Regions from separate parts of the Virgibacillus dokdonensis genome, predicted to be linked through region 2. Evidence: predicted binding sites of a transcription regulator. Region 2 holds the regulator's gene; each other region holds the start of a gene.

Region 1 (7,867 bases), 3.3 Mb from region 2:
CCAGCCCTCTATGGCGAAAAGTCTTCGTTTTAATTATGTTTTTATATGCATTTTTCGTTTTGCTAGCCTAGTCTCGTCTTTGTGATGATTTCGACTAACGATTCTACGATTCAGCGGGAATAGAAAGTATTTCTTTAGCGCGCTTCACTTCTTCTTCTGTAGGTGGTTCGACACCAGCAAGTGGGTATTCTAAATTTAAATGTTCCCATTTATAAATTCCCATCTTATGATACGGAAGTACTTCAACTTTTTGTACATTACCCATATTTTTAATGAAATCATTTAGCCTTGCTAATTCGTCTGGGTCATTTGTTCTTTCTGGAATAAGAACACGGCGAATCCAAACAGGTGTATTTTTCTCGGCTAATAGTTCCGCAAATTTCAAGATATGCGCGTTAGGCATCCCTGTAAGCTGTTTGTGTAAATCATTATCTAAATGCTTAATATCTAAGAGTACAAGATCTGTAACACTTAATAATTCCTCCACTTTCCTTAAAAAGGTAGGGCTTTCCCGAAAACATCCAGCTGATGTATCAATTGCCGTGTGGACGCCTAATTTTTTGCATTCCTTAAACAGCTCCAGCAGAAAATCAATTTGTAATAATGGTTCTCCGCCACTAACCGTAATTCCTCCACTGCTCTTAATGTATGGGAGGTAGTCTTTTAGGTCTGTGATGATTTCGGCTACACTTTTCTCAACCCCGCCTTTTACGTCCCACGTGTCGGGGTTATGGCAAAATTGACATCGAAGCAGACAGCCTTGTAAAAAGATGACATAACGCAAACCTGGTCCGTCTACTGTGCCGCATGTTTCTATCGAGTGAATTCTTCCGATCATTGGTAAAGCCCCCTTCTTTAAGGCGGAAGGGCAGGATAAATGCCCTCCCTAACAAAATTAAGTTACAATTATGCTTACAATCCTTTATGGAATGTACGGTTAATAACATCGAGCTGTTGCTCTTTAGTAAGTTTAATGAAGTTTACTGCATATCCACTAACACGAATCGTTAATTGTGGGTATAGTTCTGGATGCTCCATGGCATCTTCTAACGTTTCACGGTCAAATACGTTAATGTTTAAGTGATGTCCTTCTTTGCTTGCATAGCCATCAAGAATGGATACTAAGTTGCTCGTACGTTCATCTTCTGTTTTACCTAGTGCTTTTGGAACAAAGCTTGTTGTATTAGAAATACCGTCTAATGAGTTTTCATAAGGTATTTTAGCAACACTGTTCAAGGATGCAAGTGCTCCAGATTGATCACGACCATGAAGTGGGTTAGCACCTGGTGCAAATGGCTCACCAGCACGACGTCCGTCTGGTGTGTTACCTGTTTTCTTACCGTAAACAACGTTTGAAGTAATTGTTAAGATAGATAATGTTGGTACAGCATTACGGTATGTTTCGTGTTGACGGAACTTATTCATAAATCTATTCACAACGTCTACAGCTATGGAATCCACTTCATCATTGTTGTTACCATATTTAGGGAAGTCCCCTTCAATACGATAATCTACTGCTAAGCCGTCTTCATCACGAATAACATGAACTTTTGCGTGTTTAATAGCACTTAGGCTATCTGCAACAACGCTTAGTCCAGCAATACCTCCTGCCATTGTACGAAGAACGTCTTTGTCGTGTAGTGCCATTTCAATACGTTCATACGCATATTTATCATGCATGAAGTGAATGACGTTTAATGTATTCATGTATAGCTTAGCTAACCAATCTAAGATGACATCGTAACGTTCCATAACTTCTTCAAAGTCTAACACATCAGAAGTAATCGGACGAAGTGGTGGTGCTACTTGCATTTTGAATTTTTCATCTACGCCACCATTAATCGCATAAAGTAAAGCCTTAGCTAAGTTAGCGCGTGCGCCAAAGAATTGCATTTGTTTACCGATTTCCATCGCACTTACACAACAAGCGATACCGTAGTCATCACCGTAATGTTTACGCATTAAATCGTCATTTTCATATTGGATGGAGCTTGATTCAATGGACATTTTAGCACAATATTTTTTAAACGCTTCTGGTAATTTTGTAGACCAAAGAATCGTTAAGTTAGGCTCCGGAGCAGGTCCCAAGTTCGTTAATGTGTGTAAGAAACGGAATGAGCTCTTTGTAACAAGCGGCTCACCTTGTAAGCTTACACCACCAATGGATTCTGTTACCCAAGTAGGGTCCCCGCTAAATAATTCATTATATTCTGGAGTACGAGCGAATTTCACTAAACGCAATTTCATAACAAAATGGTCAATAAGTTCTTGTGCTTGTTCTTCTGTTAGGTGACCTTCTTGTAGGTCGCGATCAATATAAATGTCTAGGAATGTAGATACACGCCCTAAACTCATTGCGGCACCATTTTGTTCTTTAATCGCAGCTAAATAAGCCAAGTATACCCATTGAATAGCTTCTTGCGCATTTGTAGCTGGTTTAGAAATATCAAATCCATAGCTTTCTGCTAACTGTTTTAATTCGTGCAATGCTCTTATTTGTTCATTATGCTCTTCACGTTGTTTAATGATATCTTCAGTCATAACACCGTCGTTTTCTAACAATGTAAGTTCTTCTTGTTTTTTCTTAATTAAGAAGTCTACACCATATAGTGCAACACGACGGTAGTCACCGATAATTCGACCACGTCCATAAGCGTCAGGCAAACCTGTGATGATACCAGCTTTACGTGCTTTTCTCATATCTGGAGTGTAAGCGTCAAATACGCCTTGGTTATGTGTTTTGCGATATTCCGTAAAAATGTGCTCCGTTTCTTTATCTAACTCATAGCCATATGCTTCACATGAATTTTTCGCCATGCGAATACCACCAAATGGCATTAAACCACGTTTAAATGGTTTATCTGTTTGAACGCCGACAATGGTTTCTTTATCTTTATCAAGATATCCAGGACCATGTGACGTAATGGTAGAAGGGATTTTTGTATCCATATCTAATACGCCACCAGCTTCGCGTTCTTTTGCAGTAAGTTCTGTTACTTGTTTCCAAAGATCTAAAGTGTTTTGTGTAGGTTTAGCTAGAAATTGTTCATCACCTTCGTAGCCAGTAAAGTTGCGTATAATAAAGTCTCTAACATTAACGTCTTGTTCCCATTTCCCACTACGGAAAGTTCTCCAAGGGGATAAAGTAGTAGTAGTCATAGAACTACCTCCTTCATAAATTTAAAGCTTCTATTAATAGTATAACAAAAATATCATATTGTGAAAGTAATCACATGTGATTTTTTTATGACATTTACCTCTCTTTATAAGTATTCACAAAGAATACGTTTACATGTAAAAATATGGTTTTGAAAACCGTATAATATGAACTAGGAGAACGTCACTTTTATCCTATTAGTAAGAAAGTAAAAAATTTAACCGATTATAGTATAAGAAAAACTACAGATTTCGCTACAATCCAAGTTTTTATAATATATGAATTTGTTTTATCCATGATACTTGGACTGTATTAATTCTGTTACAAGTTAGATAAGAATCCTTTCATTGTTACCCCAAAAAAGATGTCGGGACTTATAATACTTGTTCACAGAAAGATGTAAAAAACTTTATTCTTTCTTATTTAAAAGAGAAAATATAGTAGAAAAACAGTTGACTGAATGATCATTCATATTTATAGTAGTAAATATAAGATTTAAAAACAAACCATTTTTCTGAAAAATGAAATCGTTGTCAAGGGAGAGTTGTGCACCTATTCAAATTGTTCTACTGCATGATAAGGGGGAGTGAGTGAAGTGAATACATTTTTGTTAGTAAATGCCATTGCGTTTACCGTCATTACGATTTATGGGGTGTACTTATTTGCAAAAGTCGTAGCTACACGGGTGGCTTATATTCGTTTAGGGAAAAAGTCAGAGTTTGATGGGGAGTTTAAAGAGCGATTCAGAAGAATAGGGAAAATTGTTTTTGGTCAGTCGAAACTTTTAAAGGATAAAAAATCTGGCATTATTCATGTCATGATGTTTTATGGATTTATTCTCGTACAATTTGGTGCGATGGACATGTTTATTAAGGGTTTATCACCTGGAAACCACTTACCTTTTGGGCCGCTTTATCCAGGGTTTGTATTTTTTCAGGAATTAGTAACATTAATGATTCTTGTAGCGGTGATATGGGCTTTTTATCGCCGTTATATTGAAAAACTTGTCCGTCTTAAACGCGGGTTTAAGGCAGGTTTAGTTTTATTGTTTATTGGTACATTAATGATCTCTGTGTTATTTGGAAATGGAATGGCATTATTATGGCACGGTCATGATGTAACGTGGACGGAGCCCGTTGCAAGTGTCATTGCGATGGCGTTTTCTTGGTTGTCATCTACTGCTGCTATGGTATTATTTTATGTCGCTTGGTGGATTCATACGATCACAATCCTTGTGTTCCTTGTTTACGTCCCACAATCCAAGCATGCCCATTTAATTGCTGCACCAATTAATGTGTTTTTAAGTAAGCGTGTACCAGGTAAGTTAAAGAAAATTGATTTTGATATGGACGAAGATCAAGAGGAAGAAGAGATCGCATTCGGTGTTGGGAAAGTGGAAGATTTTGAACAGCATCAAATGATTGATTTTTATGCATGTGTAGAATGCGGTAGATGTACAGATGTTTGTCCTGCTGCAGGTACAGGGAAAATGCTATCGCCAATGGATATTATGATTAAAGTACGAGATCATTTAACAGAAAAAGGCGCAGCAATTACTGGAAAGTCGCCATGGGTCCCAGCCTATGCATTTGCCAACACTACGGGCAATCAAGCCACTGCAAAACAAGAGGCTGCTGCCACTGTGCAAAGCGCAAGTTTAATTGGCGATGTCATTACAGAAGAAGAATTGGCTGGTTGTACAACGTGCCGCAACTGCGAAGATGCCTGCCCTGTTAACAATGAGCATGTAGGAACGATAATCGATATGCGCAGGTACTTGGTCATGACAGAGGGAAAGATGGATCAAGATGTTCAACGAGCAGTTATGAATATTGAGCGACAAGGCAATCCATGGGGATTATCGAAAAAAGATCGCATCAAGTGGCGTGAACAAGATGAGTCTGTGCACATACCAACGATGAAAGAATTAAGTAAAGAAGGCAAAGATTTCGAATACTTATTTTGGGTTAGTTCTATGGGAGCATATGATAACCGGAGTCAAAAAATTGCTATTGCGTTTGCCAAGTTATTAAACCAAGCTGGTGTGAGCTTTGCGATTTTAGGAAATAAAGAAGCGAATTCTGGAGACACAGCTCGTCGGATAGGGAATGAGTTCTTATTCCAGGAAATAGCGGAGAAAAATATTAGAGAATTTACGAAAAATGATGTGAAAAAAATAGTTACGATTGATCCACATGCATACAATATTTTTAAAAATGAGTATCCAGATTTTGGATTTGAAGCGGAAGTCTACCACCATACCCAATTATTATATGATTTATTGATAGAAGGGAAGTTGAAGCCTCAAAAAGCGATTAACCAAAGGCTGACATACCATGATTCTTGTTACCTAGGAAGGTATAATGGCGTATACGATCCGCCGCGGGAGATTCTCCAAGCTATTCCAGGGTTAGAATTGGTAGAAATGCAACGTACGAGAGAAAATGGGATGTGCTGTGGAGCAGGTGGTGGGTTAATGTGGGCTGAGGAAACGACAGGAAATCGTATTAATGTTGCGCGTACAGAGCAAGCGTTAGCGGTTAAGCCGAACATGATTTCTAGTGCATGCCCGTATTGTTTAACGATGATCAGTGATGGTACAAAAGCGAAAGAAGTAGAAGAGGATATTAGCACGATGGATGTAGCAGAGATTTTAGCTATTTCTGTATGTAATGAAGAACAAATAAAATCCGCTTAATAGAATGGTGTGACAGCGTGAAATTGTCTTTAACTGCTTACCATAGGAAAGTACAAAGTTCTGGGGTTTATCGTATAAAGAAAAACAAAGGCTTTCGCGATAAGACTTGGCGACAAGCCAAGTTTTTCTAACAAATTTGCAATAAAAACACTTCGAATATTGCACAATACCTGTTATTCTAATAGTCTATAGAATATTTACCACTATAGGAAAGGATAAAGCTTTTAGATTTATAGTATAAGAAAGTGTAAAATTTGTTGCTTTGGCATACGTTCAACGAAATAACCATGTCCGGCTCCAGCGTCCAGCAACTAGGCGACTTCGCGAAATCGCCCTACGGATAAGTCATCATCGGTTCGTTCTAAATAGGAAGGCCGACTAAAGACGGGCTTGCCGGAGGGCGCCGGCATACTCCTGTTGCAGGAGCATGATTCCTAAAACTTTCGTTGATTCGTTCCAGTCGCTACGTTGCTAACCGGGCGCCCCGAGCCTTTATTCCACTATAGGAAAGTATAAGTTTAATGGTTTATAGTATCAGAAAAACTACGCCTTTCGCCATAAGGACTTGGCGACAAGCCAAGTTTTTCTAAGTAACTAGCTTTTTGAACATATTCCGAATGAAACGATGAGCGAGCGTTCAATCAAAATAAAGGAGTGATTAATAAGTTATGAGAGAAGCAGTGATTGTATCTGGAGCTAGGACTCCGTTTGGAAAGTTTGGTGGTGCACTACAACCTTTTACCGCTTCACAGTTAGGGGGGAAGGCTATTGAAGAAGCATTAAAACGTGCCCATATAACTGGTAGTGATGTAGATGAGGTAATTATAGGAAATGTTTTACAGGGCGGTCAAGGGCAAATTCCTTCTAGACAAGCAGCCAGGGAAGCAGGAATTCCTTGGGAAGTGAAGACAGAAACGGTGAACAAGGTATGTGCCTCGGGATTACGAAGTGTTACATTAGCAAACCAGCTTATTCGTTTAGGAGATGAAGATATCATTGTTGCTGGTGGGATGGAGAGCATGAGTAATGCTCCATACTTTTTACCAGATGCTCGTTGGGGTAATCGAATGGGTGACAAGAAAGTTGTCGATATGATGGTACATGATGGATTGACTTGTTCTTTCCATGGTGTGCATATGGGAACGTATGGCAATACGACAGCAGCAGAGTATGATTTAACGCGAGAGGAACAGGATGAATGGGCGTATCGCAGCCATCAACGTGCTGTAGAAGCGATAGAGGATGGCAAGTTTGCTGAAGAGATTGTAGCTATGGAAGTGCCACAACGTAGGGGGGGGCCAATTATTGTCGATCAAGATGAAGCTCCAAGAAAAGATACGAGCATAGAAAAACTAGCGAAGCTTCGATCGGCATTTGACCGAGATGGTACGATCACCGCAGGGAATGCTCCGGGGATAAATGATGGTGCATGTGCATTTGTTGTTATGTCAGATGAAAAAGCTTCTGAACTTGGAAAAGAAGCATTAGCAGTTATAAAAGGGCATACGGAAATTGCTGTTCCTGCAGAAGATTTTCCGAAAACACCAGGTCTAGTTATTAATCAATTATTGGAAAAAACGGGGTATTCCAAAGAAGAAATTGATTTATTTGAAATTAATGAAGCGTTTGCTGCAGTGGCATTAGCGAGTGGCAAAATTGCCGGGATTGATCCGGAAAAGGTGAATGTAAATGGTGGGGCAGTTGCATTGGGTCATCCAATCGGTGCAAGTGGAGCGCGGATTATTCTAACGCTTATTTATGAGCTTAAACGACGTGGGGGTGGACTTGGCATTGCTGCAATTTGTAGCGGAGGAGGTCAAGGTGACGCTGTTTTAATCGAAGTACCTAAACAGTAATTAACAAGGGGGAGAGGAATTGGATATTAAACAAGTGATGGTCATAGGCGCTGGGCAAATGGGGGCAGGAATTGCCCAGGTCTGTGCTCAAGCTGGGTTTCATGTAGTCGTATATGATAAACATGTCGCATCATTGGATAATGGTATGAAAAGAAT
Region 2 (7,867 bases):
TCTGTTACACGCCCAGAACCAACTGCAACTACTGTACCTTCCTGTGGTTTCTCCTGTGCAGAGTCAGGAAGTACGATACCGCTTGCAGTTTTTTCTTCTTGTTCAACAAGCTCGATAACAACGCGATCTCCTAGTGGTTTAATCATGTGTAGAAAGCCTCCTTAATTCTATTCTTATATTTTTATTAGCACTCGAATCAAGTGAGTGCTAATTCCAATTATTATAATAAATAATTCCGGAGAAAATTGCAAGTAGGAAAGCATAATTTTTTAGAAAAACTTGGCTTTTCGCCTAATCTGTATGGCAAAAGCTATTGTTTTCTTACAGTGTAAAATAACATACACATAAGAGAGCAAGAGAATTCATACATCATCAATCTTTCTGTTATATAGAAATTACGAATATATGATAAAATAACATGTACATTCTATGTTATCGTTACTCATTGTGATAATTCAAATATAAATACTTCAAAATACGTATTATTTCTCATGCGTTAAAATACGGTTCTAACAATAAGGTTTTCTCCATCCCTCTTGTATTTCCAAGAAAATTTGATTCATTGAAATACAGTTTTTCCTGACCTAATAAAGATATGGGGACACTTTATGAATGAATTTACATGAAGTATATCTATTCCCCCACACGTGACATAAAGGGAATATATGATACGGGCAGATCATTTATTATTGAACATGAAGCCATTTTTTACGGAGAATATCATTTTTCTCATACGAAAAACTTAAAATAATATACGTAAAGATAAAAATAGAAATGTATAGGATCATTGAGGAAAAAAAATCTTTATGGCGAAAAAGCACCGTCGTTGCTTTTACACTATAAACCAAAAAATCCTCTACGATCCTAGTATTAGAAAAACTGGGCTTACCGCCAGTTCTTTTTAGCGGAAGCCGTGGTTTTCCTTCTACTTAAACCTTTAAACTTTTAGTACAAGAAAAGGAGTCGTTGTACGTTGCCAAAAAGATATTGGTGGGTTATTATTAGCTACATTATTACACAATTTTCGGTTATATTAACTGGGAGTATCGTCTATACCGCATTTCCTGTTTCCAAATTAGAGGCATCCATTTATGGAGGGGTAATTAGTTTTCTATTAGGTCTTATTGTTGTACTACTATTAATGCGACCCGACTTGAAACAAGGATTACAACAGCGCGACGGTGCATCAATTTGGGGTATCATTACTTGGTCTATTTTAGGTACATTTATGGCTATATTTAGCCAAGGCATCGCAAATTTCATTCAGATAATGCTTCTAGGAATCGAACCCGGTTCAGAAAATACACAAGGAATAATGGCAATGGCTCGTGCTGTTCCTTTGTTTGTAATTATTCCAGTTTTGACTGCTCCTATTTTAGAAGAAATTATTTTTCGCAAAATTATATTTGGAAATCTATATAAACGAACGAATTTCTTTATTGCAGCGCTCATATCTGCGGCTCTTTTCGCGATTATTCATGGCGAACCACAACATATTTTAGTTTACGGAACAATGGGGCTTGTATTTGCTTACTTGTATGTGGAAACGAAACGAATTATCGTACCCATATTTGCTCACATGGCTATGAATGGACTAGTTGTTATTGCGCAATACAATCTTGATCCTGCAGAGATAGAAAAGCAACTAAACGAGCTACAAACCGTCCTTTTATCATAAGTTACCTTGCATACGCGCACGTCTATGCTACCATTAACTTATAGGATTTAATAAAAAACGTTACCAAATCTTTATGGTAAACGTTCTACTTACATGTAGTATGAAAAATAGGCTTTGGTTGGAGGCTTAAAATATGAAGATTTCTCCCAAAACAATGGGAATTATCTACCTTATTATGGGAGCATTTTTCACTTATGTTGCTATTTTAAGTGTAGACGAAACAATGTGGAATATAACAACAATGGTGTTAGCATTATTCGCCACACTGGAGACAGGTGTAGGCATCCGCTTAATCGCCATTCATATTCGACAAAAACGCAACAATAAAACATAAGATTCACAATTCGATACGCTCTATTAACATTTCAAACGCTTAAGAATGAAGCAATATGATTTTTAATTTTATTTGTTTATCCATTATGAGCTAGTGAGGAAGGAATTAAAGTAGATAGATATTGGAACTTTAGCTGATGACAGCTTTTTTGTACAGGGGAAGGTGAAGCCCCGACATGCACGAAGGCTCATTATGTATATCAGCACTCCCGTATCTTGTAAAGAGCTTGTTTATCTGATACTTTATCCTTTTCTATAATGTTAGAAAAACTTGGCTTGCCACCTAGTCTTATGGTGAAAAAACGCTGTCATTTTTCTTACACACTATAAACCTTGAAGCTTTTATACTTTCCTATAAGTACAAAAAATGATGTCTCCCCTTCAGGAAGCCATCATTTTTTGCGTGTTTTCCTCTTTTACACTTGAACTACCTCAATCCATGGGTACTTCCTCTTCTTCATCCTCTGTAATTAGAGGATAATGTTTTAAGAAATAAACTAATGCTTGTAACTCCACAGCTAGATCGATATGATGTACGCGGATATGCTTTGGTACAGTTATTCTTGCTGGCGTGAAATTGAGTATCCCTTCCACTCCCCTATTAACCAAATGATCAGCCATAGGTTGTGCCTCACTTCCAGGAATAGTCAATATGGCCACTTTAATATCACCCAATCTATCCTCTAATTCCTCTATATGATAAACAGGTACATCACTAACCATCGTGCCGACTTTTTCAGGGTTACTATCAAATGCCATTTTAATCGCAATATTATTATTCTTCATAAAATTATAATGTAAAAATGCAGTACCTAAATTCCCAACGCCTATTAGTGCAACCTCTGTTGTTTCATCTTGATCTAATGTTTTCCGAAAAAATTCAAGCAAATACTCCACATTATAACCGTACCCTTTTTTACCTAGAGCGCCAAAATAGGAAAAATCTCGGCGAATGGTAGCTGAATCTACTTTTACCGCATCACTTAATTCTTTAGAAGAAACACGCTTTTTCCCTTGATGATTTAAATTATTTATGAATCGATAATATAAAGGTAATCTTTTAGCAGTCGCTTGAGGTATTTTATTTTGCTCCATCATTTTATCATCCTCCACTTCAACTATTATATTTTAATTTTCTACAGCATGCTGTTACCAATTTCTTGACTTTACAGTTAAAAATTTTTCGTAACCTATTGTGTATCGCTTACATAATAAAGCGACTAAAAAAGTATCCTTTCCTCTTGATATAGATTTCGAGTTAAAACTGCATCAATACTTTTGATCCAACTTTCCTAACCTAGAATCATTCGGGGGATTTGGTTTTAATTACTAACTCTCTTTTATTTTAGCAGAAAACTGGAAATAAGTCGTGACTTAGTTCACAATTGTATTGATTGATTTTAGGAAAGTAAGATACACTAGAAGAGAGATGGGGGTATATTATGATACGAATGCAAATGAACGGTCTTTCAAAATCATTTGGTGCTGATGAAATTTTATCAAATATAAAGCTAGAAGTAAAAGACCATGATCGAATAGCTATCGTGGGAAGAAATGGCTCCGGAAAATCAACATTATTAAAAATAATGGCAGGGGAACTAAGTTATGACCAAGGTGAATTATTTATGCCTAAAGACCTTACTTTGGGTTACCTAGCTCAACATACTGCACTAGAGTCTGAAAAAACAATTTGGCAGGAGATGCTTACTGTTTTCCCTGAATTAACGAAACAAGAAAAACAACTGCGAATAATTGAAGAAAAGATGGAACAGGCAACAAGTTATACTTCTGAAGCCTATGAAAAACTATTGCATGATTATGACCGTTTACGTCACGCTTATGAACAAAATGGCGGATATACATATGAAGCGGATATAAAAGCGGTATTAACAGGGTTGAATTTTCATTTGTTTGACTATGATACACCTATTCAAACGCTAAGCGGCGGTCAAAAAACACGACTTTCATTAGGAAAGCTGCTATTAAAAAAACCACAATTACTCATTTTAGATGAACCGACCAACCATTTAGATATTGCAACGTTAAATTGGCTAGAAAGCTACATAAATAGTTATCCTGGTGCGATAGTAGTCGTTTCCCACGATCGTTACTTTCTAGATAAAACGGTATCTATTGTGTATGAAATAGCTCGCCATCAAACAAAGCGTTATGTCGGAACATATAGCAAGTATTTAGAGCAAAAAGCGCTTGATTTCGAAAGAGAGTGGAAAGAATACGAAAAGCAACAGACTGAAATCAAGAAAATGGAAGACTTTATTCAACGTAATATTGTACGAGCTTCAACTACAAAACGAGCACAAAGCAGAAGGAAACAACTAGATAAAATGGATAAAATAGACAAACCATTAGGGGATGAAGCCTCTGCTTCTTTCTCGTTTCAAGTAAGCCGCCGGAGTGGCAACGATGTGTTGAAAATAGATAATTTATTATTTCGATATCCGAATGAAGAAGAAAATTTATTCCAAAATGTACATTTGCAAATCAATCGCGGAGAAAGCGTGGCTCTAGTTGGTCCAAACGGAGTTGGGAAAACGACGCTACTAAAAATTGTGTTGGGAAAATTAAAAGCGATCCAAGGGACTGTACAGCTCGGAACAAACGTACAAATCGGCTACTATGACCAAGAACAAGCAAACTTAAACTCTTCTAAAACCGTGTTAATGGAATTATGGGATGACTATCCAACCACAAATGAAAAAGATATTCGGACTGTTCTCGGTAATTTCTTGTTTTCTGGTGAAGATGTATTAAAGCCTGTAAATGCATTAAGTGGCGGTGAGAAAGCACGCCTGGCTTTAGCAAAATTAATGATGCAACAAGCTAATTTTCTAATTCTTGATGAACCAACCAACCATTTAGATATTGATAGTAAAGAAGTACTCGAAGCTGCCTTAATAGATTTTCCTGGTACGATTTTATTCGTTTCTCATGACCGTTACTTTATTAATAAGATTGCTGATCAAGTAGTTGAAATGCAAAAGGTGAAAACAACCATTTACCTTGGCGATTACGATTATTATTTAGAAAAAAAAGCGGAGGAAGCTGAATTAAAACGATTAAACGAATCATCCAATCAAAGTGAACAAGCTCCCGCTTCAGAAAGAAAACGCCATTTTGAACGCGATAAGCAATTACAGCGCGAGCAAAGAAAGAAAAAAAGACGAATTGAAGAACTTGAAACTGAAATTGAACAGTTAGAAAACGATATAGAGCAGCTAGAAAGTCAGATGGAGTTACCAGAAATCTTTCAAGACCATGAAAAAGCATTAGAATTGTCAGAAGAAGTCAATCGCCGTAAACAAAAAGTGAACCTCTTCATGGAAGAATGGGCAGACTTACTAGAAGATTAACTTACCCACATGACTAAGTCATGTGGGTAAGTTTTATTTTATATTATATTATAAGAAAGCCATAAAGAATTAGCGATAAGCCAAGTTTTTCTAATACTATAGAAAATCCTGTTGAGTTCGAAGCACCACTTATCAGAAAAAAGTACCATCTTAGGATATATCATGGATTTCACAACTTTAAACGATTAAATAAAGTGGGAAAACTCCTACTATCAGAGGTTTCCTTTATACACATGTGGATAACCCAAACCATTTAATTTATCCACATGTTCTATTTAAATAAATAATCATTTTGAATAGAGTTTTCCACAGCTATCCGATAAATAACTCCAAAACCAAGCATAGAAGCCATTACAGAACTACCTCCATAACTTATAAAAAGTAGCGGTATTCCTGTTACCGGCATAATACCTAGCGCCATACCAATATTTTGAAAGACGTGAACAAGCAATAAACTCATAAACCCAAAACAAATATAAGCGGAAAACGGGGAGTGGCTATAAATAGATAAGCCAATCATTACTAATTTATATAAAAAGATAAAGTATAAAAAGATCACAAGTGCGCCGCCAACGAAGCCGAAACTCTCCCCGATGATGGAGAAAATAAAATCCGTTTGCGCTTCGGGAAACGACACTTCCTGACTCCCCATTCCTTTACCAAACAATTGACCAGACCCGAGTGCCATAAAAGCTTGATTAAAATGCCAATTTGCATCACTTGCTTGTTGAGATGGATCAAACCAAGTTAGTATGCGATCTATTTGATATTTTTGTCCCTCGCCGACTAGCTGCTTTGCTAAATCAGGAAATTTTACAATAAAAGCTAGCGTAGCTCCAGCAACAGAAGTGATACTCACAATTAATGTCGTTAGTATTTTCCAATGAATACCTGAAAGGATAATGATAACCCCAGCTATAAATAAATAAACCATTGACGTTCCAAAATCAGGTTGCTTCATAATTAGTGCCACAGGTACAGCTACCACGGCCAAAATTTTAATAAGCAGTTTAATATCGGATTTAATGCTTGGTTTAATAAATTTTTCTTTATGCTTTTGAATAACTGTAGCCATATAAATGATGGTCGTTATTTTTGTAAATTCGGAAGGTTGTATTGTAGCAACCCTTAAATTAAACCAACTTTTTGCTCCATTTGTATATGGTGCAATACTTTCTGGGCTAATTAGTAACACCAAGAGTACGAATACACCAAATGCATAAATGTATCCACTTGCTTTATATATTTGCTCCATATCTAAGTATTGTATAGCTGCAACGATACCAATTCCGACCGTAAACCAAACTGCTTGCTGCAGCATAAAGTTTGTGCTGTACTGTTCTAACTGTTGTGCATTATAGATCGAAAGCAAACTGACACATACAAGTAATATAAATATAGAGATTAAATCTGTTTGTATATAATAGGATTGCTTTTTTGACATTGCTTATCACCAAATTTCTGCTTTTACTCTAACATTATACACACGGAAAACCCTATCTTCATGCAGTTACTCCCAACGTTTCTCATATGTTATTCACACTATCCACAGCATTGTTTATATATATCCACAAACATATGCACAATAAAGCTATTACTAGAACACTATTCTTAACAGTTATTCACATACTTGTGGATGGTTGTGGATTACTTTAACAGCATGGACGCTCGAGCATTTAAATCTAGTCCAGACCTTCTCCCTTGCTCAAAAGCAATTGTACCAGCAGCTGCAATCATCGCAGCATTGTCTGTACATAAAGAAAGTGGCGGAATTTGTAAAGGGATTTGTAAGTTGGCAAATTCCTGCTGTAAAGAAGATCGAAGCCCTTTATTAGCCGCCACACCTCCAGCTACGATGACTTGTTTTACATGGTACTCTTTAGCTGCACGTACTGTTTTCATGGTTAATACATCTACTACACTAGCTTGAAAGCTTGCAGCAATATCTTCTGCTTTTAACGATACACCACGTTGTTTTGCTCTATGAATTGTATTTGTAACCGATGATTTTAATCCACTAAAACTGAAGTCATAACTATCTGGCTCCAACCAAGCTCTTGGAAAATCAATCGTTTCTTCTCCTCGTTTTGCTAACTTATCAATTTCGGGACCACCTGGATAAGGTAGATTTAATAGCCTTGCTACTTTATCATATGCTTCTCCCGCTGCATCATCTCTTGTTTCGCCAATGACTTCATACTCACCATGCGCTTTCATAATTACTAACTCTGTATGCCCGCCGGAGACGATCAGTCCTAATAAAGGAAATTTAAATTCATCCTGCAAGCGATTTGCATAGATATGACCTGCTATATGATGTACACCAATTAATGGCTTATGTTTACTAAAGGCCAGAGCTTTAGCTGCATTCACACCAACTAACAGTGCTCCCACTAGACCTGGTCCTTCTGTTACAGCGATCCCGTCAATTTCACTCCAACTAATAGCTGCTTGTTCCATAGCTTCTTCTAAAACATATGTAATT
Region 3 (7,867 bases), 2.1 Mb from region 2:
ATATCCAGGCAGGGAAATTTACCGTCGAGCTTTAGAACTTAAAGAAGAGTTACGTTAAAAGAGGTGATGTACAATTGAAAAGATGGATAGAACAACTTGCAAGATTCTCTCATAGGCTAGCTCAATGTATTTTGTTTATGATGGCTATATGTATTACCATAGATGTTTTATCAAGGTGGATGTGGAATAAACCTATATTAGGTACCGTTGATTTTACGGAACTTGGTTTATCAATGGTGATATTTTTAAGCATTGCTTATACACATGTAAAAGAAGAACATATTTCCATAGACTTTGTTTTCGAACGGTTTCCAAAGCGAATGCAATTGGTTTTACATGCCATCATTCATATCCTCACCTTTATTTTAATGGTTTTAATAGGATGGAGTACTAGCGAATACGCAATTCGTCTATACAATGCCAATACAACCACCGGAGATCTTACTATTCCTCTTTATCCTATTGCTTGGGTAGCTGTTATTGGATTAAGTTTATTCGCATTATCAGCCCTGCTACACGCTATACGTTATATGCATAAGGGGGTGTTCATAAATGACTCCTGAAATGATAGGAATGATAGGAATTATTGGATTAGTTGTCCTGTTGTTATTAAAAATACCTGTAGGCATCGCTTTAATTATAATTGCTCTAAGCGGAACAACACTTATTCGTGGTTGGGATGTGGCGTTTTCTCAATTAGGTAGAACGCCTTTTGATACAGCAAGTTCATACTCTTTAAGCGTTATTCCATTATTTATCTTGATGGGTATGATTCTTTCTTATACAGGCATGGGGAAAGATTTATACAAAGCTGTCGATAGCTGGATTGGTCATTGGAAAGGTGGCTTAGCCATGGCAACAATTTGTTCTGCAGCTATTTTTTCAGCCATATCAGGCTCTTTAAATGCTACAACTGCTACCGTATCGAAAATCACTTTACCTGAAATGGAAAAATATCGTTATAAGCCAAGCTTGTCTACAGCATGTGTGGCAGCAGGAGGAACTTTAGGCATTCTTATTCCTCCAAGTGTGATTTTGATTTTATACGGCATTCAAACGAGAGAACCTATTGGAGAACTGCTTATTGCTGGTATTATTCCAGGAATGATTCAATTGCTCCTATTTATATTGATTGTAGTTTTTCTTGTGCGTAGAGACCCTACGTTAGCCCCTGCTAGAGAAGAAGGAAGCGCTTTAACAACGGAAAAAATGACCACGCTAATACGCATGTGGCCCTTTGCAGCGCTTTTTTTGATTAGTATTGGAGGAATATACTTAGGAATATTCACCCCCACAGAAGCTGCTGGAGTAGGAGCTATCAGTGCTTTGTTTTTTTCCTTGCTTTCTAGAAAAATGAATTGGCACCGTCTAAAACTGGCTTTTCACGAATCTGTAAAATTAACAGCTTATATTTTCTTTATTCTGATTGGAGCTACATTGTTTAGTCAGTTTTTGACGATAAGTAGACTTCCTGTAGAATTAACCTATCTTGTCAGTCGTTTAGAATTAAATCACTATATCATTCTTATTGGTATTTTACTAGCATTGTTTTTGCTTGGATGTTTTATTGAAGGGTTATCTCTGATTGTACTTACCATCCCAATTGTTTATCCAATAATCTTGGAGCTAGGATTTAATGGTGTTTGGTTTGGAATTATAATGGTAATGGCAATTAATATTGGTTCTTTAACCCCTCCACTGGGAATTAGTATTTTTGTAATTAAAGGCGTCGCTCCTAATATACCTGTACAAACTATATTTAAGGGAGCTATACCAATGATAGTCGGCATGATTATTTGCATTTTGTTACTCATTATATTTCCTTCTTTTGTTACAATTTTGCCCAGTTTAATGAGATGAAACCTTTGCTTGTATTATAGGATTGTAAAAGGTTTATGGTTTATAGTATAAGAAATTCGCCATAAAGATGTGGTAATAAGTCTGTTTTTAAAGAGCTTTATCATAATAAGAGCTCTTTTTGATTTGAAAACAAACCATACTCATTGGTTTTATGACGGTGCTGCATTTTTACGAACAAGGGAAGCCGACGTTGAAGGATGAGAATACTACCATGTTGTGTGTTTTTAAATACATGGAGGAGAATGACAAAAGCTTTATTAGTTATTTATTCATCTACTATTTTGTACATGAACATTTGTTCAAGCAATAGAAGTTTTAATAATGATAGTCGGGTTGGTAAACTGTTATCATGCATAAGAATGTGATATTGTTAATGTAGATTTTAGCAGCACTGGAAGAATCTTTCCCGCTATAGGGAAATAAACATCTTTTCTTCCTATTAAGAACGTTTTTTCCTTCATAAAAACTTTGCTGTGAAACTGATTTTTTCTCTAAAAAATGCATAAACGTAAAGGGGCTTCTTGATGGATAAAGATGTAGTTGTGATTGTCTATCATGGATCTAAGGATGATGATAAGAATCAAGCGTTTTTAAACTTTGTTGATCATTTAAATTTACAGGCTTGGGATGATGGAAATGCGCGCTTTATTGGATGTTATATTGAGCAAGCAGAGCCTACTATAAATCAAATTATGCAACAACGGGATAGCTTATACGGACGTGTTTACATTTTTCCATTGCTTTTCTTAAGAGGGAAGCATTATAACAAGGATGTAAAAGGGGTTATTGAAGCATACGAACAAGAAATAAATAAAAATACAGTATTGCTCCCACCACTTTGCGAAGACGATTTATTTTTAACCTATGTGGTTGAGCGTTTATATTCGGTTTATAATCAACCAGTTATTATTGCGGCACATGGGTCAGCTCATGACACTCGTGCAAATGATGCACTTGAACAGTTGACGACTCTTTTGGAACAACAATATTCCCGACCATCCTCGTCTCTGTTCTTATTTGGCGAAGGGCAACATGTTTTAGAACAATTTTCTTTCCGTTATGAGTTGTTTTATATATTGCCACTAACATTTGGAAAAGGGGCAGTTTACGAGCAGTTTAAAGACAAGGTGTTAGGCTATCCAAAAGCAAGGCTGTTGCCGCCTGTCTATTTTGATAAGTCGTTGCAGAATTATGTTTTGTTGAAGTTAAAAAGTTTAAGGGAGGATGTTGAAAAGTGAAATTGAAGATTCAAAGGAATCATGGGGGAGAACCATTAACTATTATTGAAGAAGGGAACCAAGTTCAAATTGTTTCAGAACAGGTAAATACCTATGAAATCATTGATCAATCCAATAATTTGTGTGAAGAGGCTGTTACTGTGTTAAATTATATTGGTGTTTATAATGAAAAAAGGCAGCGCTTTGAAGAACGTTTTTTGCATCGCCCTAGAATGATAGAAAACGAACAAGGCTTTATCGCAATTCGCGTTTTACGTCCTTTACAAGATGATATATATATTGTTCTAACACAATGGCAAACGGAGGAAGATTTCCGAAATTGGCAAGCATCTACTGCGTACCAGCATGCGCATAAAAATAGAAATACGCAAAAAGGAATTGACCAAGAGCAAGGCGTACTTAAAGGAAAACCATATCATTATTTGTATCAAGCAAGCCATAGATAAAGTCTGTCTTATACAAGATAATTTTGCAGGAAAGAGGAATCATTTGAATGAAGAAGCAACGACATGATAAATTGCATTTATTTGAAAAGGCATTAAATTATACAAGAGTCGGCTTAATTATAACTGATCCAAATATAGAAGATAATCCAATTATTTTTGTAAATAAAGGTTTTACTGAATTAACAGGATATGAAGAAAATGAAGTTATAGGTAAGAATTGTCGATTCTTGCAAGGTGAAGCTACGGAATCTTATAGTATGGATAGAATACGGACTGCAATTTGGACAAAGGAATCCATTTCGCTACAGCTATATAACTATAGAAAAGATGGGACTGGTTTTTGGAATGAGCTTTCGATTGATCCGATGTGGGTGGAAGAGGAGAAAAAATATTATTTCGTTGGCGTCCAAAAAGATGTTACAGAATTAAAAGAAAGTGAACGTCTATTACAAATGAGTTTGCAGGAGATCGATAAACTTTCCACGCCTATTGTACCCATTAGAGATGATGTCGCAGTCTTACCTCTTATCGGTAATATGAATGATCAGCGAATGGAAACGCTCATGTCTAATATATCTACGTATATGGAGCAGGCTAATGAGGGATATATCATTATTGATTTATCTGGGCTATATGAAGTGGATACATATACTGTGTCACGTCTTCTAAAAGTTCATCAATTTATTTCATTAATGGGCAAAGAATTATTATTTGTTGGTTTTCGCCCAGATATGGCTCTGAAAACGGTGATTATTCAAGATACGTTTAAAGATATGAATACATTTAAAAATGTTAAAATGGCTTTAAATTACATAGATAAAATTAAGTAGATATTAATTATTCAATTGGGAAAATGCATCGGATTGAACAAGATGGTTATCAATTCGATTTAGGGCCAAGTATCGTTATGATGCCAGAGTTGTATCGAGAGATTTTCGAACTTACAGGGCGTAATACGGATTAGATCCAATGTATACAGTAGAAGAGGAAATAACGCTTAGCGCAGAGAATTTTATGGCACTAAAATTCATGGAGCACATTTGCCCATTAGATAGATGTTTTCCTCTTTCCCTTTTTTATTTCCTTTCCAAATTCATAGAGGAATCTTGTGGGCGATAATTCAATTAAATAAAAAAATTGGAAGCGCCGTTATTTGTGTTTAAGACTAGATTATATTATGATATACTATGGTTAATTTTTTAGATTAATTGTGAAAATAGTCACTTAATGGATATTTCATCTAGTATGTAGTAAAGGAGCTAGGAGCTTATTATGAAAATAGGAATAGATAAAATAGGATTTTACACGCCGCATTTATATGTAGATATGAATGATTTGGCAAAAGCTAGGGACGTAGATCCAGCCAAATTCACCATTGGTATTGGTCAAGAAAAAATGGCTATCGCACCACTTACCCAGGATGCTGTTACGTTGGCTGCTAATGCTGCCTTGGAAATTATTGATGAATCAGATAGACAAGCTATTGACTTTGTAATATTTGGTACAGAAACAGGTGTAGATCATTCTAAAGCAGCAGGAGTATATGTTCACCATTTATTAGATCTCCAACCGCAAACAAGAACCGTGGAAGTAAAGCAGGCTTGTTTCGGAGCAACAGCTGGGATTCAAATGGCTAAAGCTCACATTGCTTTACATCCAAACAGCAAAGTTCTAGTATTGGCCTCAGATATTGCCAGATATGGACTACGAACTGGTGGAGAGGCGACACAAGGTGCAGGTGCAGTAGCCATAGTAATGAGTAAGAACCCTAAAATTATGGCAATAGAGGAGCCATCTGCCTATTTAACAGAAGATGTAATGGATTTTTGGCGACCTGTATACTCTGAATATGCTCAAGTAGATGGAAAATTATCAAATGAAATGTATTTGTCTTTTTTTGAGAAAATATGGGAAGCTTATCAACAAAAGACAGGCTTGGGAATTGGCGATTTTTCTGCCATTTGCTACCATCTCCCATATACGAAAATGGGTTTAAAAGCTCTAAGAATGATTTATGACCAAGGAACGGAAGTAGACAAAGAACGTCTGTTAGAAAACTTGGAACATAGTAAAATATACAATAAAAATGTCGGAAATATTTATACTGGCTCTTTGTATTTGAGCTTTCTGTCTTTAATTGAGCATCAAAATAATCTACGTGCTGGTGACAGGATTGGGTTGTTTAGTTATGGATCTGGAGCAGTAGGAGAATTTTTTGCGGGTATTTTACAACCTGGTTATCAAGAACATTTGCATGCAGAGCAACATCAGAAATTACTTTCTTCTAGAACAGAAGTAAGTGTAGAGGAGTACGAACGAATATTTGCAGCGACGTTGCCAAAAGATGGAACTGCTTATCAACTGGATGATCAAAATGATCCTGCAAAGATTAAACTTTCCGGGGTTAGTGAGCATAAACGCCATTATGTAAATAGCCTTGCAGTGAAAATGTAATAAAAGAGGTAAGGTAACTCAAATTGCCGACAGGGCCTTCCGTCATACCTTTGGGCTACTAAACACAATTCGTGTTTGGGTAAAAGAAAACCTCCAAGGGTTGAAGATTCCCTTATGTAAGCAAGCTGAACAATGATAAGAATTGTTCAGCTTTTATTTTCGCTATAAGAAGGATATGAAAAATTTGGGCTTTATTGTATTTGCTTATGTCTTATAGAAGGTATAAAAATGAAAGGTTTATAATATAAGAAAAACTCCCTTTTTCCCATAAAAGCTTCGTAACAAGATAAGTCATCATCGGTTCGTCACCTTACCGTAAATCCTTTATCCCCGTTGATTCATTTCATTCGCTACGTTTCTAAATGTGCGACCCGCTCTTTGTTCTTCCAATGTAGATTAAGAATGACTTTTGCTGTTTGTTATTTCTTGGGCAATTGCTTCCGTTAATTCTGTAGTCATCTTAGGTAGAAAGGATTTTAAAACTGGATTAATAACTGGTCCCATTATCCCCTCAGCTTTCATGTCTAGATGGCCCGTCATTTTTGTTGTATCTGAATTTATTGCTAAAGCATGAAAGTAACCACTACCAGTGAATTTCTCACTTATTCCTTTTAAATTAAAAGTTACTTTTTCAGGTTTTTCCCACTTTGTTATAAGTACTTTTAGTTGTACTTTTTTTTGAACAATACCGAGATCCCCTTTAAATTTCCATGTGGACTCCGTATCGTTTATAATCTCATGATCAATATAGCCAGGTACTAACGGAGCCCAATGGTTCATATCGCTAACAAAATCCCATACTTGTGCAATTGGCGCTTGAAGAGTCATTTCCTTTGTTCCGCTAGGCATACATGCATCCTCCTTAGAATAAAGTGAAATTTTACTTTTTCTTTGTAACACAGACTGCTCTAATTCATAACACTTATATGTTATACCACAAAAAAAATCTATTTAACCACCAAAAAAGACAAATAGGTAAAAAGATTTTGAAAGTAAAAGCAACTATGGATATAATAAATACATATATAATCCAAAATATTCCTTATCGCAGGTGTCAAATAAAAGTGTGATCAAAGTAAAACACATGCTAATGAGCACAGTAATGTATTACTTCGTTAGAATAGGTATTTTTAAAGAGGGGTGGTTTGTTGTCCATATTGATGCAAGGTAAAAATATGTCAAAAAACATAAATAAAAAACGTATTTTACAGAACCTAAACTTTACTTTTTATCAACAGAAAACAGTAGCAATTATTGGCGCTAATGGATCAGGTAAGAGCACTTTACTACGAATTTTAGCAGGAATTACACTTCCGTCAAGTGGAACCATTCAACGTAAGCATATCCGGATAGGGTATGTACCAGAGCAATTTCCTCCGAATATTATGTTTACAGGATTTAATTATCTTTATCATTTAGGAAGAATAGGAGGGCTATCACGTGAAGTGGCTAAAGAACGTGTTGGTCAGCTTTTTGATCAGTTTAACTTTACTGCCCAATTTGAAGTAATCAAGTATTATTCGAAGGGAATGAGACAAAAAATAAATATCATGCAAGCACTCTTACACCAACCTGCTTTGCTTATTTTAGATGAGCCCTTATCAGGATTAGATGAGTCTGTTCAGTTAGAAGTAGAATCTATGTTATATCAATTAAAGCAGCAAGGTTTAACGATTTTATTTACATGCCATGACTTGCCACTAGTGCATCGTTTAGCAGACCGTACCGTTACATTACAAAATGGGAAGCTTATGGAAAGTGTAATCACTTGTGATCATGTCGAGGAGAGCCTTGTTACGATTGAGTCGACACTTCCAGCAGATGTATCTATTCTTACACAAATAAGCGCTATTTATGGTATAGATCATG
Region 4 (7,867 bases), 920 kb from region 2:
TCTTTTTAATGAATACATCTCATGAATTACGAAACCCATTACACGCAATGATAAATATTGGGCAATCTATCCTTGATAAAGACAGTGCAACTTTATCTGCAGATAATAAATATCATCTAAAACTACTTGTACGTGTTGGACAACAAATGTCTTATATGCTTCATGATCTTGTTGACTTAACAAGATTAAAAGAGGAACGGATCACATTAAAACCAAAAGAAATCGATTTACATGCAATTATTTCTGGTTTAATTGACATGATTGCATTCTTAATAGAAGGGAAAAAAATACAGATTAACGTTTATATTTCTCCTTCTTTTCCAAAGCTTTATGCAGATGAAATTCGTCTATTGCAAATATTATTTAATCTCCTGCATAATGCTGTTAAATTTACTAATGAAGGGGAAATAACAATTGAAGCTAAACAAAAAGGAAAAATGGCGATGATTCAAGTAAAAGACACCGGCATAGGTATGAGTGAACAAACAATGGAAAAGGTTTTTCAACCCTATGTACAAGAAAATAGATATGAAACTAATAACGGTGGAATTGGCATTGGATTAAGCATATGTAAGAAATTAATAGAATTACACGGAGGAACCATTCGTGTAATTTCCAAACTTTATGAAGGATCTACTTTCTCTTTCACCATCCCTATTGCCCATACATTTGATAAAGATGATTATGAAAATATTGGACAAACCTTTTATCCTGCTCCATCCATTAATCAAAGCGATTGTGGATCAGCTATAGCAAGCTCCATTGATAACGAGCGTCAAAGAATTCTTATTATTGACGATGACTCTGTAAACCTTAAAGTATTATATAATATCTTATCTACCGATTATGAAGTGGCAACAGCGTATAGTGGAGAAACAGCATTACAATGCATCGAAATTGGCAAATTTGATCTTATCATTTGTGATGTGATGATGCCAAACATGTCTGGGTATGAATTAACGCAAAAAGTAAGACAACGATACAGCCTATCAGAGCTACCAATCCTATTATTAACTGCACGGCAACAGTTTGAGGATATTTATGCAGGATTTTTAGCAGGAGCAAATGATTATATAGCTAAACCAGCACAAATTTTAGAGTTACGTGCTAGAGTTCGCGCTTTAACTGATTTAAAAAAATCGATTAATGATCAGTTAAAAACGGAAGCTGCTTGGCTTCAAGCTCAAATTCAACCACATTTTTTGTTCAACACATTAAATACGATTGCTTCCTTAGGTTCCATTGATACATCAAGAATGGTTGCTTTGCTTCATGAATTTGGAAATTATTTACGATTAAGCTTTGGCATTCATAATACACAGACACTTATCCATGTTGAAGATGAGCTAAAACTTACCCGTTCTTATCTTTATATCGAACAAGAGCGATTCGGTGATAGGTTAAAAATTGAATGGGAAATTACAGAAGATAGCAATTTTCAAATTTTACCTCTTTCAATTCAACCAATTGTTGAGAACGCAGTAAAACATGGCGTTTTACAACGAATTGATGGTGGGAAGATCATTATTCGAATCACCGAACTTGAAACCCATTATGAAATAGCTATTATTGATGACGGTGTTGGCATGAGAGAGGATAAGATCGAAAGGTTGCTAGAAGATTCAAGTAGTAAAAGTAAAGGGATCGGGTTAGCAAATACAAATCGCCGTTTTAAACAGATGTTTGGTAAAGGATTAATCATAATTAGCGAGCCAGACGAAGGCACTACAGTCATCATGGAAATACCTTTCTCCTAACTTACTGTAACAGGACTTAAACCTATGTTTTGAGTCCTTTTCATTTATTAATGACGTTGTATAACCTTAAAGAGTGACAACTACATAGACTATGGAAGAGTTTCTCTACTTACTATTTTCATAGATAATTATTATAAGCTTTTCTGACCCATTTTCTGCATTAGTTTAATTTCAATAGCTGTAGAAATCGCTCTTCTCTGTAAACTTTAAAAATAGCTCTCGTTGTTATGCGCGCTTTTCTAAATCCCTTGCTGTATCACTTTTTTCTACTTCTTTATGGTCACGATATGTTCCCATTGTTTTATCAACCGCACGATGCGTCACACCAAACCAGTAATTTTCGTTTTTATAATGGTGCCAAAGATGTGATTTTTTAATTTGTTTCCCCATTTTTGTTACTGGTTGAATTGGCTTGTGAGCTACAAAATGCTTCCATTCGTAATACAAAAAATACCCGATGACACCTGTTGCAAAGCCCATTGTCAAATTCAAATTGCCAGTAATAGCATAGCAAATCCCTACTAAAATTATAAAGTTAGGGAAACTAAACCAGAGTGGCAAGAAAAGCAATTTTACATTATCAGGATCAACGTGGTGATCATAATGTAAGCGCTTAATTAATTTTAATAAAAATGGATTCTTCGGTTTTTTAATATGAAATAAAAACCGGTGTATCATGTATTCACTAATTGCATATGTCATCATACCTACACCAATTGCAGCCCAAACCCTCCAATCGTATAAATTCGGAATAGTAAACCCTAACATTACCGCAAAAATAATAACCATTACTGTCACGTCTGGAAACGTAATAAATTCCCTGCCATATTTCTTCATCATTTTCCCCCTTAAAGCTTCATTAAACAACTTTGTGTTTTTATTCTGACTTTTCTATATTTTATCACCTATTTTTTTGTTTGTCGATTCTCATATACATTCTCGCTCCTTAAAAAATCAATGCTTTTCACCCTCCACTGATTGTTAGATGAAAGGCTAAAGATTGGGATGAATTACCTCCTTTCTAGATGTATATAGCACCACTTTGAAGTAAAAGTTTTTATAGCCTCTTACATCTCGGATTTTTCAGTAAACCTTTTTAATAGTTCCACAATTTGCGATTATAGTAGATTACTTATATAATCAAACTTAATCATTTCCATTTATTAACTATACTTTTCCGTTTGTAGAAGAATAGCATTTACTGAAGCATTTTTTAGTGACACAATTATTTTGCTTCTTAACTATGTGAATAAGCTTTCTTTATTAAAAAATCTATTTACTTGCTACTAGTGCAGTAAAGAGCCGAAACTATATTTTATTAGATAAACTTGGCTTTCGCCAATTCTTATGGTGAAATCCGTATTGAAAACTATGTATAGGAGATGGTCTGATGAACAAACCATTACGTAAAGTTGCTATTTTAGGAACTGGCTTTGTCGGTTCAAGTACGGCATATGCCCTTATAAACCAAGGGATTTGCGACGAATTGCTATTGATCGATATGAAACAAGAAAAAGCAGTTGGTGAATCACTAGACCTCATTCATTGTATGGATTTTCTTCCTTCACGGACGAAAGTTTATACAGGTTCTATTCAAGATACAGCTGATGTGGACATTATTATTGTTAGTGCTGGCCCTCCACCAAATGAGAATCAAACTCGACTCGATACATTGGAAACCGGAACGCAAATAATGAATGATACCATTCCCGGAATAATGAAAACTGGGTTTAATGGCATTTTTTTAATTGCTACAAACCCTGTGGATATTATTACATATCACATCTGGCAATTATCTGGCCTACCACGTCATCAAGTGATTGGAACAGGTACATCGATCGACTCTTCCCGCCTCAAATCATATCTAGCACAGTTACTTGATATTGATGTTCGGAGTATACAAGCTTATACAATGGGCGAGCATGGTGATTCCCAATTTGCTGTTTGGTCACATTGCACAATTGGTGGTAAACCATTATTAGAAATATTGCATGAAAAGCCACATCTAGCTACCAAACTTGATTTAGATGATACAGTAGAAAAAGTGAAACGCGTTGGTTTTGAAATCTTAAAACGAAAAGGGACAACATATTATGGAATAGGCAATGCGTTAGCGTACTTTGCAACCCAAATATTAAATGATAGCCAACAAATTTTACCCGCTTCTTGCATATTAGACGGTGAATACGAAGAAACAAACATCGCTACTGGCGTGCCTGGAAAAATTAGCCGAAATGGTATCCAAGACATTGTTGAGCTAAACTTATCAGAACAAGAAAAGCAATTATTTAGGCGCTCTAACACCGTTTTAAGAGATTATATGCGAAGAATAGGTTATTAATTACCTACAACAGTTGACAAATCAAGACTAGGAAGTGGCAATACAGCATCTTGTTTCATAACAAAAGATGCTGTATTTAGAAATTATGTTTCATGTAAATCCAAAATGGGAAAGCTTGTGCTATAATGAACGCAATAAACCATTAACGACAAAAGGTGTGTTCCCATTGAATGAAGAAAAGTATGCAATTATTGATATTGGTTCGAATACCATTCGTCTCGTAATCTATCTTAAAGAAAAGAGCGGCCGCTTTCAGGAAATTGAAAATGTAAAGGCAGTCGCTAGACTTAAAAATTACTTAGAAGAAAATCATTATCTTAACCAAGAAGGAATGGGAATACTAGCTAACATTGTACGTAGCTTTAAAGAAGTAACGGATACATATGAATTAAATGGAATAATATGCGTCGCTACAGCAACAATTAGGCAAGCTGAAAATAAAGCAGAAATCATACAAAAAATTGCACAAGAAAGCGGTTACGATACAAGAATTCTCTCAGAAGAAGAAGAAGCTTATTACGGATATTTAGCCGTTGTCAATTCAACGACCGTTTCTGAAGGTATAACCATAGATATTGGTGGCGGGAGTACAGAACTTACTTATTTTAAAGATAGACAATTAGTTTACTTTAAAAGTATGCCTTTTGGTGCTTTGACTCTGAAGCAAATGTTTGTAGAACACGACGTACCAACAGAAAGAGAAATGGAACAGATTAAAACCTATCTACAACAGCAATTCACTTCCATTCCATGGTTATACAATAAGCAGGTCCATTTAATCGGTATTGGCGGTAGTGCCCGGAATATGATTCAAATTGACCAAGCATTAAAAAAATATCCATTAGCTGGCGTACATCAGTATCGGATTCAAGAAAATAACATGGGCTATGTTAAAAATCACCTACGTAAGTTCCCTTTCAAAGAATTACAAAAAGTAGAAGGGTTAAGTAAAGACAGAGCAGACATTATTTTGCCTGCCATTGAAGTATTCCATACTTTATACGAGCATACAGGGGCTACAAGTTTCATGCTAAGTAGAAAAGGGTTACGTGATGGAATATTTTATGAGCAAATTATGCATGATTTCGGTATCACCAAATTTCCAAATGTACGTGAAGAGAGTTTTAATGAATTAATTGTTGATTTTAATATAAATTATAAGCAAGTTCACCAAGTTATTACCATTGCAACAAAAATTTTTGACGCCTTACGCAATAGTGGGCTTGGTTATGTAGGAAAAATCGATTATGAATTATTAAAGCGTGGTGCCTATGTATTCAACCTTGGCAAGTACATTGATTCAGAGTCTTCTTCCCAGCACACCTTTTATCTTCTAGCGAATCGAACCATAGATGGACTTATGCATACAGAACGATTAAAGATTGCACTTGTCGCTTCTTTTAAAAGTAAGCATAAATTCAAACAATATTTGAAACCGTTTAAAGAATGGTTTGTAAAGGAAGAAAAGAAAAAATTGCAGACCATAGGTGCTCTACTAAAACTGGCGTACTGCTTTGACTCGACGAAGAGAAATATTGTAAAAGACATGGATATGCTTGTTGATGAAGAAGTGATTACTATTCATGTTTACTGTGACAGAGATTGGATGCCAGAAGCCTATCAAGTTGAAAAGCAAAAAAAACACTTAGAAAAAGCACTTCACAGAAACATTAACGTTTGCTTTTGCTATCAGCAATAATAAATGAATTGGAAGACAGGTATCGTTTACAAGTTAAAACAATCGTGGGAGAAATACTCCCACGATTGTTTTAATTACACTTTAGAAAAACTCGGCTTGTCGCCAAGTCTTTATGACGATAGAACGCATCATTATACTTAATCTATACCCTAATAACTATGCTTACCCTATAATACAACAAAAAACTTCACCCACATTCATACAGATATTAACATCTGTTGCTCCAAAAACAACGTCTATTATTTGAAACTTTTCCAATATCGTACGTCGCAAAACGAAAATCTTTAAAGAAACTTGAATATAAATTTACAAGTCCTTAATACTTATAATGTAGCATGGAAAATGAAGAAATCGTATAGGGGTAAGGAGAGATTGCAATTGAGCGAAAACAGAAAACGCCTAGGAGATCCTAAATATTATAACAACCGCGAACTTAGTTGGCTAGCATTTAATGAGCGTGTGTTACAAGAAGCGTTGGATCAGCGAAACCCCTTGCTAGAACGATGTAAATTTTTAGCTATATTCAGTTCCAATTTAGATGAGTTTTTTATGGTTCGTGTTGCAGGACTAAAAGATCAAGTAGAAGCTGGATTTAACAAACCTGAAAATAAAGCAGGCTTAACACCAAAAGAACAGCTGGCAGCTATTTCCAAGAAAAACCACCAGCTAGTTGACATGCAATCCTCTACTTTCAAGCATGTGCTATTGCCAATGTTAGCGGATGAAAACATTACATTCCTAACCATGGATGACCTCGATCAACAAATGAAGTTAAACATGGAACGATACTTTGATGATCAAGTCTTCCCTGTGTTAACCCCTATGGCAGTGGATGCCTATCGCCCATTCCCTATGTTGGCAAATAAAAGCATTAATCTTGCCGTATTATTAGAAGATGAACGTGCTAAAAATGATATTGTGGAACTTGAAGAAGTTGTTAAAACTGCTATTGTTCAAGTGCCTTCCGTATTAAAACGTTTTATTAAGGTAGATATTCCAGATTCTAACATCACCTATTTTATTATGCTTGAAGACATTATTAGCCATTTCATTTACAAATTATTTGCCGGTTATAAAGTTATCTCTGTAACAGAATTTCGAATTACCCGGAACGCTGATATGACAATTCATGAAGAAGGAGCTCGAGATTTATTAAAAGAAATTGAAAAAGAATTGAAAAAGCGAAAATGGGGAGCCGCTGTTCGACTAGAAGTGAAACGAAAACAATATGACCCTAACATGTTAAATTTTCTGTTGTCCGTATTGGAGATTCATTATAAAGATGTGTACGAAATGGATGGTCCCATCGATTTGACCTTTTTATTCAGTTTTCACAAGTCCCTTGAACCTACGCATGAGCATTTAGTGTATGAAACATTAATCCCCCAACCACCGCAGGATATGGGAGATTCTGAAGATTTGTATGAGCTAGCAAAAGAACGGGATTTATTTTTTCACCATCCTTATGAATCCTTCGAACCAATCGTTGATTTTGTATCCGATGCAGCTGATGACCCTGACGTATTAGCAATTAAACAAACATTGTATAGAGTAAGCGGAGATTCACCTGTTATAGAGGGTTTAAAAAGAGCTGCAGAACAAGGAAAGCAAGTAACCGTGCTCGTTGAATTAAAAGCGCGCTTTGATGAAGAAAATAATGTCCAGTGGGCAAAGGAATTGGAAAAAGCCGGATGTCATGTTATTTACGGTATGACTTATTTAAAAACACATAGTAAAATTACACTCGTGGTGAGAAGAAGAAATAATCAAATTGAACAATTTGTTCATTTGGGCACAGGAAATTATAATGATCAAACCGCTAAAATTTATACAGATATGGGGATTATTACGTCCAAGCGCGAATTTGGTATTGATGCAACTAACTTCTTCAATTACTTAAGTGGCTATGCAGAAAAACCATTGTTTCATCAATTATCCATGGCCCCATTTGATATGAAAACAGATTTTTTGTCCGATATAGATATAGAAATGGAGAACCATAAGAAATACGGGGATGGATATATTATTTTTAAAATGAATTCTTTAACGGATAAAGATTTGATTATGAAA

Evidence for each region. The regulator Rex, encoded in region 2, represses fermentation and respiration genes when NADH is low (regulators of the CRP and FNR family bind a similar motif). The targets are predictions, from matches to a motif close to TTGTGAAATATTTCACAA.
Region 1: the regulator Rex is predicted to act here: its motif matches at 3,218-3,235, upstream of pflB (formate C-acetyltransferase).
Region 3: the regulator Rex is predicted to act here: its motif matches at 4,753-4,770, upstream of B2C77_RS13630 (hydroxymethylglutaryl-CoA synthase).
Region 4: the regulator Rex is predicted to act here: its motif matches at 2,851-2,868, upstream of B2C77_RS08025 (L-lactate dehydrogenase).

Annotation. Positions count from the first base shown of each region.
Region 1 is NZ_LT745763.1:3,738,208-3,746,074, reverse strand. It holds gene pflA (pyruvate formate-lyase-activating protein) at 104-838, opposite strand; gene pflB (formate C-acetyltransferase) at 913-3,159, opposite strand; gene B2C77_RS18895 ((Fe-S)-binding protein) at 3,753-5,855, shown strand; gene B2C77_RS18890 (acetyl-CoA C-acetyltransferase) at 6,524-7,711, shown strand; gene B2C77_RS18885 (3-hydroxybutyryl-CoA dehydrogenase) at 7,731-7,867, shown strand, end outside.
Region 2 is NZ_LT745763.1:470,980-478,846, reverse strand. It holds gene groES (co-chaperone GroES) at 1-146, opposite strand, end outside; gene B2C77_RS04005 (CPBP family intramembrane glutamic endopeptidase) at 974-1,678, shown strand; gene B2C77_RS04000 (YdiK family protein) at 1,812-2,012, shown strand; gene B2C77_RS03995 (redox-sensing transcriptional repressor Rex) at 2,444-3,106, opposite strand; gene B2C77_RS03990 (ABC-F family ATP-binding cassette domain-containing protein) at 3,454-5,382, shown strand; gene B2C77_RS03985 (FtsW/RodA/SpoVE family cell cycle protein) at 5,654-6,826, opposite strand; gene tsaD (tRNA (adenosine(37)-N6)-threonylcarbamoyltransferase complex transferase subunit TsaD) at 7,030-7,867, opposite strand, start outside.
Region 3 is NZ_LT745763.1:2,572,749-2,580,615, reverse strand. It holds gene B2C77_RS13660 (TRAP transporter substrate-binding protein) at 1-58, shown strand, start outside; gene B2C77_RS13655 (TRAP transporter small permease) at 75-563, shown strand; gene B2C77_RS13650 (TRAP transporter large permease) at 553-1,860, shown strand; gene B2C77_RS13645 (sirohydrochlorin chelatase) at 2,385-3,098, shown strand; gene B2C77_RS13640 (antibiotic biosynthesis monooxygenase family protein) at 3,095-3,544, shown strand; gene ytvA (YtvA family blue-light photoreceptor) at 3,592-4,374, shown strand; gene B2C77_RS13630 (hydroxymethylglutaryl-CoA synthase) at 4,817-5,998, shown strand; gene B2C77_RS13625 (SRPBCC family protein) at 6,395-6,847, opposite strand; gene B2C77_RS13620 (ABC transporter ATP-binding protein) at 7,147-7,867, shown strand, end outside.
Region 4 is NZ_LT745763.1:1,386,853-1,394,719, reverse strand. It holds gene B2C77_RS08035 (ATP-binding response regulator) at 1-1,757, shown strand, start outside; gene B2C77_RS08030 (sterol desaturase family protein) at 1,983-2,597, opposite strand; gene B2C77_RS08025 (L-lactate dehydrogenase) at 3,148-4,098, shown strand; gene B2C77_RS08020 (Ppx/GppA family phosphatase) at 4,166-5,797, shown strand; gene B2C77_RS08015 (RNA degradosome polyphosphate kinase) at 6,140-7,867, shown strand, end outside.